2 regions of the Quatrionicoccus australiensis genome follow, and region 1 is predicted to be linked to the other one. Evidence: riboswitches for the same ligand, from Rfam matches in the RefSeq annotation. Region 1 holds a riboswitch; the other holds the start of a gene.
The links. Region 1 has a riboswitch for cyclic di-GMP ahead of KI612_RS17445 (M10 family metallopeptidase C-terminal domain-containing protein). Riboswitches for the same ligand answer to the same signal wherever they lie in the genome.
Positions count from the first base shown of each region.

Region 2: linked by a shared signal. The riboswitch ahead of KI612_RS04675 (beta strand repeat-containing protein) and the one ahead of KI612_RS17445 (M10 family metallopeptidase C-terminal domain-containing protein) in region 1 are both predicted to bind cyclic di-GMP.

Region 1 is NZ_CP075188.1:3,658,557-3,663,349, forward strand. Features, by position in the region: gene KI612_RS17445 (M10 family metallopeptidase C-terminal domain-containing protein) at 1-1,680, opposite strand, end outside; cyclic di-GMP riboswitch class I at 1,739-1,828, opposite strand; gene leuE (leucine efflux protein LeuE) at 1,940-2,587, shown strand; gene KI612_RS17455 (50S ribosomal protein L11 methyltransferase) at 2,615-3,754, opposite strand; RNA gene rnpB (RNase P RNA component class A) at 3,854-4,246, opposite strand; gene KI612_RS17465 (class I SAM-dependent methyltransferase) at 4,358-4,793, opposite strand, start outside.
Region 2 is NZ_CP075188.1:955,164-959,956, reverse strand. Features, by position in the region: gene KI612_RS04680 (FkbM family methyltransferase) at 10-873, shown strand; cyclic di-GMP riboswitch class I at 926-1,004, shown strand; gene KI612_RS04675 (beta strand repeat-containing protein) at 1,216-4,793, shown strand, end outside.

The DNA of each region.
Region 1 (4,793 bases):
ATCTCCGCCATCAAGTACATTGTTGGCGGCATTCCCGGTCAGCGTATTGTTGAGCGCATTGCCCGCACCGTTGACCGCTGCCGTTCCGGTCAGCGTCAGATTTTCGATATTGGCCCCCAGAGTCTGGCCGAATGCCGACAGGACTGTATCCATACCTTGCCCGACCAACTCGACAACAACATCGCGGGTGCTGTCGAGAAGGTAGGTGTCGTTACCGATACCGCCGGCCATGGTGTCGTTACCGGCACCACCATCCAGCAGATTGTTGCCACTGTTGCCGATCAGCGTATTGTCCAACGCGTTGCCGGTGCCATTGATCGAGGCCGTGCCGGCCAGGGCAAGCTTTTCCACGTTGCCGGTCAGGGTATAGCTGACTGCCGACTGCACCAGGTCAGTACCCTGCCCGACCTGCTCGATGACGACATCCAGCGCATTATCGACGACATAGATGTCGTTACCCAGGCCGCCGGCCATGATGTCGGCGCCCGCCAGACCATTCAGGATATTGTCGCCGGCATTGCCGAGCAGACTGTTGGCGACGGCGCTCCCGGTCGCATTGATATTGGCCGAGCCACTCAGCACCAGATTTTCGAGATTCGCCCCCAGGGTCAGCGAAAGCGAAGCAATCACGGTGTCGTTGCCCTGTCCGGCCAGCTCGATGGCCTTGTCCTGCAGATTATCGACAACATAAGTGTCATTGCCCAGGCCACCGGTCATGCTGTCGACGCCAGCGCCGCCATTGAGGATGTTGTCGGCCGCATTGCCGATCAGGATGTCATTGCCGGCACCGCCAACGGCATTTTCGATCACGACATTGCGGGCGATCGAGATGTTGTTGGTCATTGCATCGCAGTTGGAAAAACTGCCGGCAACCAGCGAAATGCGTGAAGCACCGGCAAAGCCGGAGAGGTCGAGCGTGTCGTTGCCGGCCGCATCATAGATGCAGAGTACCGGATGGGCGTTGGCGGCAAAGTCGAAAACCGTACCGGTCAACGTGCTGTTAAAGCCATAAACGGTATTGCCACTGCGCGTCGAGGTATCGACGCCGTAAAGCGCCTGCAGCGCCATGATGTCGTTCATCATCGGCGTTTGCGCGTAGTGCACCTTGTTGTCGCCGGCAATCCAGTCGGAGCCGGTCTTGGCTGCGGTGAAGTAAGACATGATGGTGTATTGCTGGCTGTCCTGCATGTACACCGCGCTCATCTCGTAAGTCGGTGAGCCACCGTTGTAGGCACCGGGATGCGACAGCCCGAGGGCATGGCCGATTTCATGGCCGATCGCCATGCCGCCCCAGTCGCCCAGCGTCGGATTGACCAGGTTGTTGGTGCCCGAGTTGCTACCGTAAGCCGGATTCAGATAAACGCCGGCACCATAGCTGCTGGGGTAATACGAATAGGCGTAAGACGGGGCAGAACTGTTGGCCAGCGTGATGTTGGCCTTCGCACCATCGGCAATGCGCACGATGGAAGCACCGACCACATCATCCCAGGCACGCATCCAGTAATCGGTCATCGCCTGCTGGCTGGCCGTGGCATGCGAAAAGCCGGCGCTCTCGGGTGCGGCAGCCGAAATGCTGGTCGGAAAATTGTAGGTGATGACGCTGCTGTGCCATGCGGCACCACCCGTATTGGTCAGCGAAGTGACAACCTGGGCATCGTTGTAAACCGGTTTGGCGGCCATCGTGAATCCTCAAGGCAAGGAAGACGAATGGCGCAAAGCGAGCAGGAGAAGCATCCATCCTGGCAACCCGGCGAACCTGACATCTCGCGATGCGGTAGTCCCGTGGCTTTGCGTCACCGCCTTTCGAACGGTTTTGCATTTAACTGATATATGCGACAACTTTAGCACTTTTTACATTATTAAAGCAAGCCCGGACAGATCCCCCCCCATATGGTCACCTGGACTTGTAAAATCCACTTTTACCGCACGGGGCAAACCCATGTTCTACGGCATCACCGATCTCGCCACCTTCGTCCTGGGAACCATCGCCATCGTGCTGCTGCCCGGGCCGAACTCACTGTACGTGATGACAATCGCCTCGCGCCTGGGCATTGCGAAAGGCTACCAAGGTGCCTGCGGCATCTTTGTCGGCGATACGGTGCTGATGATTCTCTCGGTGACCGGGATTTCGTCGCTGTTGCAAACCACGCCGGCCCTGTTCATGGCGCTCAAGTACGCTGGAGCCGCCTATCTTGCCTGGCTGGGCATCAACCTGCTGCGGGCGGCCCGGCGCACCTGGCGCGGCGCCGGCAAGGCGCAGCTGGAAACGACAACGCTGGAAACCGCGCGGCCATTTCGCACGGCCTTGCTGATCAGCCTGACCAATCCCAAGGCCATCCTCTTTTTCGTGTCCTTCTTCATCCAGTTCGTCGCCCACGACTATCCGCACCCGGCCTTGTCCTTCCTGATTCTCGGGGTGATTGTGCAGATCCTCAGCGCGCTTTACCTGACCGGACTGATTTTCGGCGGTACGCACCTGGCGCGGCATTTCCGCGAACGGCAACGCCTGGCGGCAGTCGGCAACCTGGCGGTTGGCGGCCTGTTCATCGGCTTCGGCATCAAGCTGGCGAGCGCGACGCTGGGCTAAGGCTGCCGGCACCATCGCCGGAGCGGACTATGCGCCCGCCAGCCCGAGTCGCCACAAGGAGGTGACCTCGGCGGCGCGCGCCGCGTGCAGCGGGTCGCTCGCGTCGCGCGTCTTCGGGTGTTGCGGGCGGGTGTCAAGGCGATCGATGACGCGCAGGCCGCCGGCGGCAATCCAGCCCTGCAGTTCTTCGCGCGAGCGCAGGCCGAGGTGTTCGGCGAGATCGGAAAGAATCAGCCAGCCCTCGCCGCCCGGCGTCAGATGCGCCGCCAGGCCGCCGAGGAAGCCGCGCAGCATGCGCGAATCGGGGTCGTAGACGGCGTATTCGATCGGCGAACTGGGCTGCGCCGGCACCCAGGGCGGGTTGCAGACGACGAGCGGGGCGCGGCCTTCGGGGAAGAGATCGGCTTTCTGCAACTGCACCGCAGCGGCCAAGCCGAGTTTTTGCACGTTTTCCGTGGCGCAGGCCAGTGCCCGGTCGTCCATGTCGGTCGCCACGACCTGCGCGACACCACGGCGGGCGAGGATGGCGGCGATGATGCCGGAGCCGGTGCCGATGTCGAAGGCGAGCGCGCAATCGGCCGGCAACGGCGCGCGCGCGACCAAGTCGACATATTCGCCGCGCACCGGCGAGAAAACGCCGTAATGCGGGTAGATGCGGCCTTCGACGGCAGGCACCGGGATGCCCTTCTTGCGCCATTCGTAAGCGCTGATCACGGCCAGCAGTTCGCGCAGCGCGACGACGCTCGCCGCGCCGTCCGGTTCGCCCCAGGCGGCGCGACAGGCGTCTGCAGTTTCCTGGGCGCGGCGCAGCGGCACGCTGAAATCGCCGGCCACCGGCACGAGCAGGCGCGCCAGCAAGGCAGCGCGTTCGCCCTGCGTCTGGCGATGCCGGGCGAAGGCTTCGGCCGCGGTTTTTGCCGGTTTGCCGCGCCCCGCGCCGAAACGACGGTCGGCGCGCTTGCTCAGCGCTTCCATGAGATGCCGGGCATTGACCCAGTCGCCGCGCCAGAGCAGCGCCGTGCCGGCCTCCATCTGGCGGTAGGCGGCATCGGCCGAGGTGCGATCATCGGCAATGGCAACGGTGGACGGCGCCGCCAGAGCGGCTTCGGAGCGCCAGACGGCGCGCTGGGTTTGGCCGGCTTCCGACCATACAAGAGTGGCATTCATGGCGGCATTGTAAGCCCAGGGCCGGAAACGGCTTTGCCCGTTTCCGTACGGTCGACCGCTGCGGCCGGGCATTTTTCACCGCAACGATCAAGAAAGAAGTTGGAAAGCCGGCCGATAAGCCGGGTTCTGTTCCCCCCTTGCGGGGTTCGGCAATCATTCCTCTAGGCCTGCCATTGCTGACAGGCTCAAGCAACCTACCCGGAAGCAGCGCGGGCCACGCCTAGTGCTTCCCTATTTGGTCTTGCTCCGGATGGGGTTTGCCATGCCGTCCGCCGTTACCGTGGACGCGGTGAGCTCTTACCTCGCCGTTTCACCCTTACCTGATCTCCTTGCGGAGCCATCGGCGGTTTGTTTTCTGTTGCACTTTCCGTTGCCTTGGGTCTTGCGACTTATAGCACCCAGTCGTTAACTGGCATCCTGCCCTGCGGAGCCCGGACTTTCCTCCCGGCAGCGAAGTTGCCCCCGCCGCCCAGCGATTGCCTGGCCGACTTTCCAGGCGCGGATTATACGCACCCCGGCGTCGGCCCGGCCGACTATCGCGCCGCCGGGCGGTCGACCGCAAAAAACAGTGCATTTTCATCTTGCGCAGCAAGCCCGCATCACTCAACTGCTCAGCGCATCGCCGACCCGGTCGACGCGGCGAAAACGCAGGAAATGCCCCTTGTAGGCTTCGCCGTCGGCAAAGATGCAATCGGCGCTGCTTTCGCTGTAGAGATAGCCCTGACCGGCCATGGCTCGGCGAAAGGCCGGCCGGTTGCCGCGGTTCGGGTCGACGATCAGCACTTCCGCCCCCGCTGCTGCGTGGCGCTCGATGAAGGCGGCGAGCACGGCCGGCTGGTCGCGCTCGTAGAGCAGGTCGCTGCCGATGATCAGATCGAATTTGCCGAGCCCGGGATTGGCCGCCGCCCAGTTGCCGTCCTCGTACTTGAGCGGCCCGAGATGGTTGAGCAGCCGGTTCTCCTCGAGAAAGAGGCGGCTCAGCGGATGGCAGTCGCTGGCCGTCATGTCGCCCTGGCGACGATGCACGACCAGGCTGGCC
Region 2 (4,793 bases), 1.5 Mb from region 1:
AGCGATCACATGACACACCGTGCCTTTTCCAACCCATTCCTCAACACCATCGCCGACACCATGACCTCCATCAAGCGCCCTGCCCCCTTTGTTCTCGTATCGACAGACCATGGCAGCATGATCGTGAACCGCAACGACTACCGCATGGTCGGCGAAAACCAGGCCTATGGCGTCGGCTTCCAGTTGCTGAACAACTCGAATTTTGATCCGGTCGAAGTCGGCGTTGCGCTAAGCATTCTCAAGGCCCGCCGCGAGTTCTTCGGCGATGGCGTCGTCGCCATCGATGCTGGCGCCAACCTTGGCGTGCATACCCTCGAATGGGCCAAGACCATGCACGGCTGGGGACGGGTTACCGCCATCGAAGCGCAGGAACGCGTTTTCTACGCACTGGCCGGCAACATTGCCCTCAATAATTGCCTCAACGCCTCCGCCATCCACGCAGCACTCGGGGCCGAGCATGGCACGCTGGACATCCCGGTACCTGACTACCTGAAGCCAGGCAGTTTCGGCAGCCTCGAACTGAAAAAGCGCGAACGTACCGAATTCATTGGCCAGACCATCGACTACTCCCCGGAAAATTGCTTCAACGTCCGCCTTGTTCCACTCGACGCACTCGAAACTGGCCGGGTCGATTTCATCAAGATTGACGTCGAAGGCATGGAACTCGAAGTACTGGACGGCGCTCGCCAGATCATCGAACGCTGCCGGCCGGCGATGATGATCGAAGCCATCAAGACCGACCAGACAGCACTCTTCGAATTGCTGACCAACTACGGCTACCGCGTCTACAAACACCACCTGAATTTCATCGCCATCCACAGCACCGACCGCTCCGACAGCTTCCTGAAAGTCAGCAACAACACCCCATCTTGACATTTCCTTACACTTCAAATATAAGGAAGGAGTTTTCGGAAAGTAAGAAAACTCATTAAATCGGCAAACTGCAGGCAACTGCAGGACGCAAAGCCTCAGGTCCTGATTGACAGGATGGCTGGGTTGCACTGGAGCAGACTCGCTTCAGTTTCCCACCCCCATTCCCTCAAAACAACGATCAGGCACGCCGTTTCAGTGCGGTTTTTGCTCGTTCCGGTCTTGAAGAATTTAGCGCGAAGAAGCCCTAAAGCTTCTTCGCGTCCTGTCGTTAATGATCGTAATTGCTGTCTGTGCCCATAGTCCCTTGCCGGGTGACTTGATTCGAATCTTGAGAGGTGTGCCATGTCCGTAACCCAAGTAACCATCGTCAATTCCGCCACCGATATTGATGGCATGACCATTGATGGAACAATCAACAGCATCAAGGGCTCTTCCGGACAAGACACGGTAATTCTGGGATCAGGCGGCTCACTCAGCGTCTCCAGCGTCGAAACCATCGTCGGCTCGACCGATGCCGATGCCATCACCTTGCTCAACGCCGGCACGGTATCGATCTCCCGGATCGAGACCATCACTGGTTCGGCCGGCACTAACCAGGTCAACCTGCTTTCCCCGCTCACCGGCAACCTGACCATAGACCTGATTGAAACAGTCGTTGGCACCACCGGCACTGGCGAAACACTGGAGTTGAGCACCAACACCGCCGCGCTCAGCATTTCACGCATCGAAAGCGTGATCGGCAGTACGACCGCTGAAACCGTCACCATACTCGGCGCCGGCACGCTGAACATTTCCGATGTCGACTCCGTTGTCGGCTCGACCGGCACCGACATCCTGCGCCTGGACAACGCTTCCACCGGACTGGAAATCAGCAGCATTGAAACCGTGATCGGCACCACGGGAACCGATGCAGTCACCCTGGCGACAGCGGGCGCTGTATCCGTCGACAAATTCGAAACAATCGTCAGCACGGCTGGCGTCAACACCGTCACCCTGCTCAACGCGCTTACCGGAACAGTCAATGTCGATGGTGTGGAAACGCTGATCGGTAGCGGCGGTGCTGACACAGTACAGATTGTTTCCGCCCCGGCCTCGACCATCCGCATCAGCGGCATCGAAAGCATCATCGGCACGACCGGAACCGGCGATATTGTCTACATCACCAGCGCCGGCAGCGTTGAAACATCCAGCATCGAAAGTCTGGTTGGCACGACGGCGGTTGAAGTCGTCACCATGGCTTCGGCCCAGACCAATCTTGCCGTTTCGAGTATCGATACCGTCATTGGCTCGACGACGACCGATGGCGTCCAGATGCTCTCCAGCGGCGTTCTCTCCGTCAGCGGCCTCGGCACTGTCATCGGCACGGCGAGCACGACCGACCGCCTGACCCTGCTCGGCGCCAGCGCCGACGTCAGTGTTTCGGCTGTCGATACGATCACCGGCACCGCCGGCGCAGACACCATCACCATGCTGACCAACGGTTCCGTCACGCTCTCCGGCGTCGAAAGCCTGATCGGCAGCAGCGGCACCGATACGGTTTATCTGACCGGCAGCGGCGCCATCAACGTTTCGTCAGTAGAATCCGTCATCGGCACGACTGCCGCAGAAAGCGTCCAGCTCGACACCGCCAGTCTGACGCTGCGGGTTTCCGGCATCGATACGGTGATCGGCACGACCAACACCGATGCAGTCACCATGATGACCGGCGGAAATCTCAAGGTCAGCGACATTGAAACCGTACTCGGCTCGGCATCGACCACCGACATTGTCACCCTTGATGCCAGCCAGACAATCGTTACAACGGCCAACGTCGAAACCGTAGTCGGCAATGCATCGACCGACTCGCTGACTCTCTCCGGCGGCGGCAGTGTGGCTATATCCGGACTGGGCACGGTCAATGGCTCGGCCGGGGCCGACATCATCACCATGATGGCTGGCACGACCAGCCTCTACGTCAGCCTGGTCGATACCGTCATCGGCTCCGCTGGCAGCGACACGGTCAACCTGCGTACAGCAGGCATTCTTGCCATCTCTGGCGTCGAAAGCGTCGTCGGCACCACCGGCCAGGACACCCTGAGCCTGCTCGGCACCAGCGCAGTCGTCAGCATCAGTGACATCGACATCCTGCAGGGCTCGACCGGCAACGATACCGTCACCTTGTCCACCGCGGCCACCATCGGTGTTTCCGGTGTCGAGTCACTGATTGGCGGCACCGGCACGGACATCGTGACCCTGAACAACGCCGGCAATATCGAACTCAATGGCATCGACACGATCATCGGCTCGGGTGGTACCGATGCGGTCGTAATGGCCACAACCACGCTGGCAGCTTCTGCCGTGGAAACTGTCACTGGCACCGCCGGCACTGACACACTGACCCTGCTTGCCAGCGGCAATGTCGCAATTTCCAAGATCGAAAGCGTTCTCGGCACTGCCGACAACGAAGTCCTGACCCTCCTCGGCACCAGCGGCTCGCTGACAGTTTCCGATATCGACACGGTCATCGGCTCCACCGGCGCCGATGCTATCACCATGCTCAACGGCGGTTCGCTGACCACTTCGCGTGTTGAAACTGTCACCGGCACAACCGGCAGCGGAGACCTGCTCAACCTGCTCGGCACCGCAGCCTCCGTCAAGATCGACAAAATTGAAACGGTCGTTGGCACGACTGGCGCCGACGACATCACCATCACCACAGGCAGCGGCAGTGTCAGCTTGTCGGTGAGCAGCGTCGAAACCGTCATCAGCTCCGGCGCGACGGAAACGCTGACCCTGCTTGCAGCGACGACCCAACTCAAGATTTCCGGCGTTGAAACCCTGATCGGCACGGGCAACACCGACGCCGTGACCATGCTCACCAGCGGCACACTCAATGTCTCCCAGATCGGCACGGTCACCGGCAGCACCGGCACCGACACACTGGCCCTGAGCGGTGGCGTCGATATCAAGATCTCCCAGATCGAGAGCGTTACCGGCTCGACCAATGTTGACATCGTTCGCCTGCAAACCGCAGCCAGCCTTAATGTTTCCGAAATCGACACCGTCATTGGCACTTCCGGCAGCGATGCGATTACGCTAGCCAGCGGCTCGACCACGATCTCGACCTCCTCGGTAGACACAGTCACCGGCACCGGCGCCACCGATACCCTGACCCTGCTCAATGCAGGCACCGTCAACATTGACGCCATTGAATCGGTGATCGGCTCCGGCGGCATCAACGTCCTGCGCCTGCAAAATGCCACCAGCCTGACCGTCTCCGCCGTTGAAAGCGTGCTGGGCTCGGCCGGCAGCGACACCGTCACGCTGAATACCGGCGACACCATCCGCGCCTCGGCGATCGAATCACTGGTCGGCACGACCGGTAGTGAAACAGTGATCCTGCTGACCTCGGGTAGCATCAGCATTGATGCCATCGATTCCGTCATTGGCGGTGTCGGCCAGGACAGCGTTACCCTGGTCAATTCCATGACCACCTTGAAGGTCTCCGGTGTGGAAACTGTCACCGGCGCTGGCGGCACCGACGTTGTCACCATGCTAGGGGCTGGTTCGCTCAAGATTGATCTGGTCGAAACCGTAATGGGTTCGATCGGCACCGATATCGTTACCGTCAGCAATGCTGGCGCATTGACCGTATCCGAAGTCGAAACCGTGATCGGCGCAGCCGGTGCCGATAGCCTGACCCTGCTCAACGCCGGGTCCGTCGCCGTCAGCAACATCGAAACCGTCACCGGCACCTCCAGCACTGACGCTGTTGTACTGATGACGGCTGCCGACATCAAGATTGTCGACGTCGAATCCGTCGTCGGCACCACCGGCGTCGACCGCGTCACCATGAGCAACGCCGGTTCGCTGGCCATCTCGGCCGTCGATACGGTAACCGGCTCGACCGGCGCCGACACGGTCAGTTTGCTCGTCGCCAG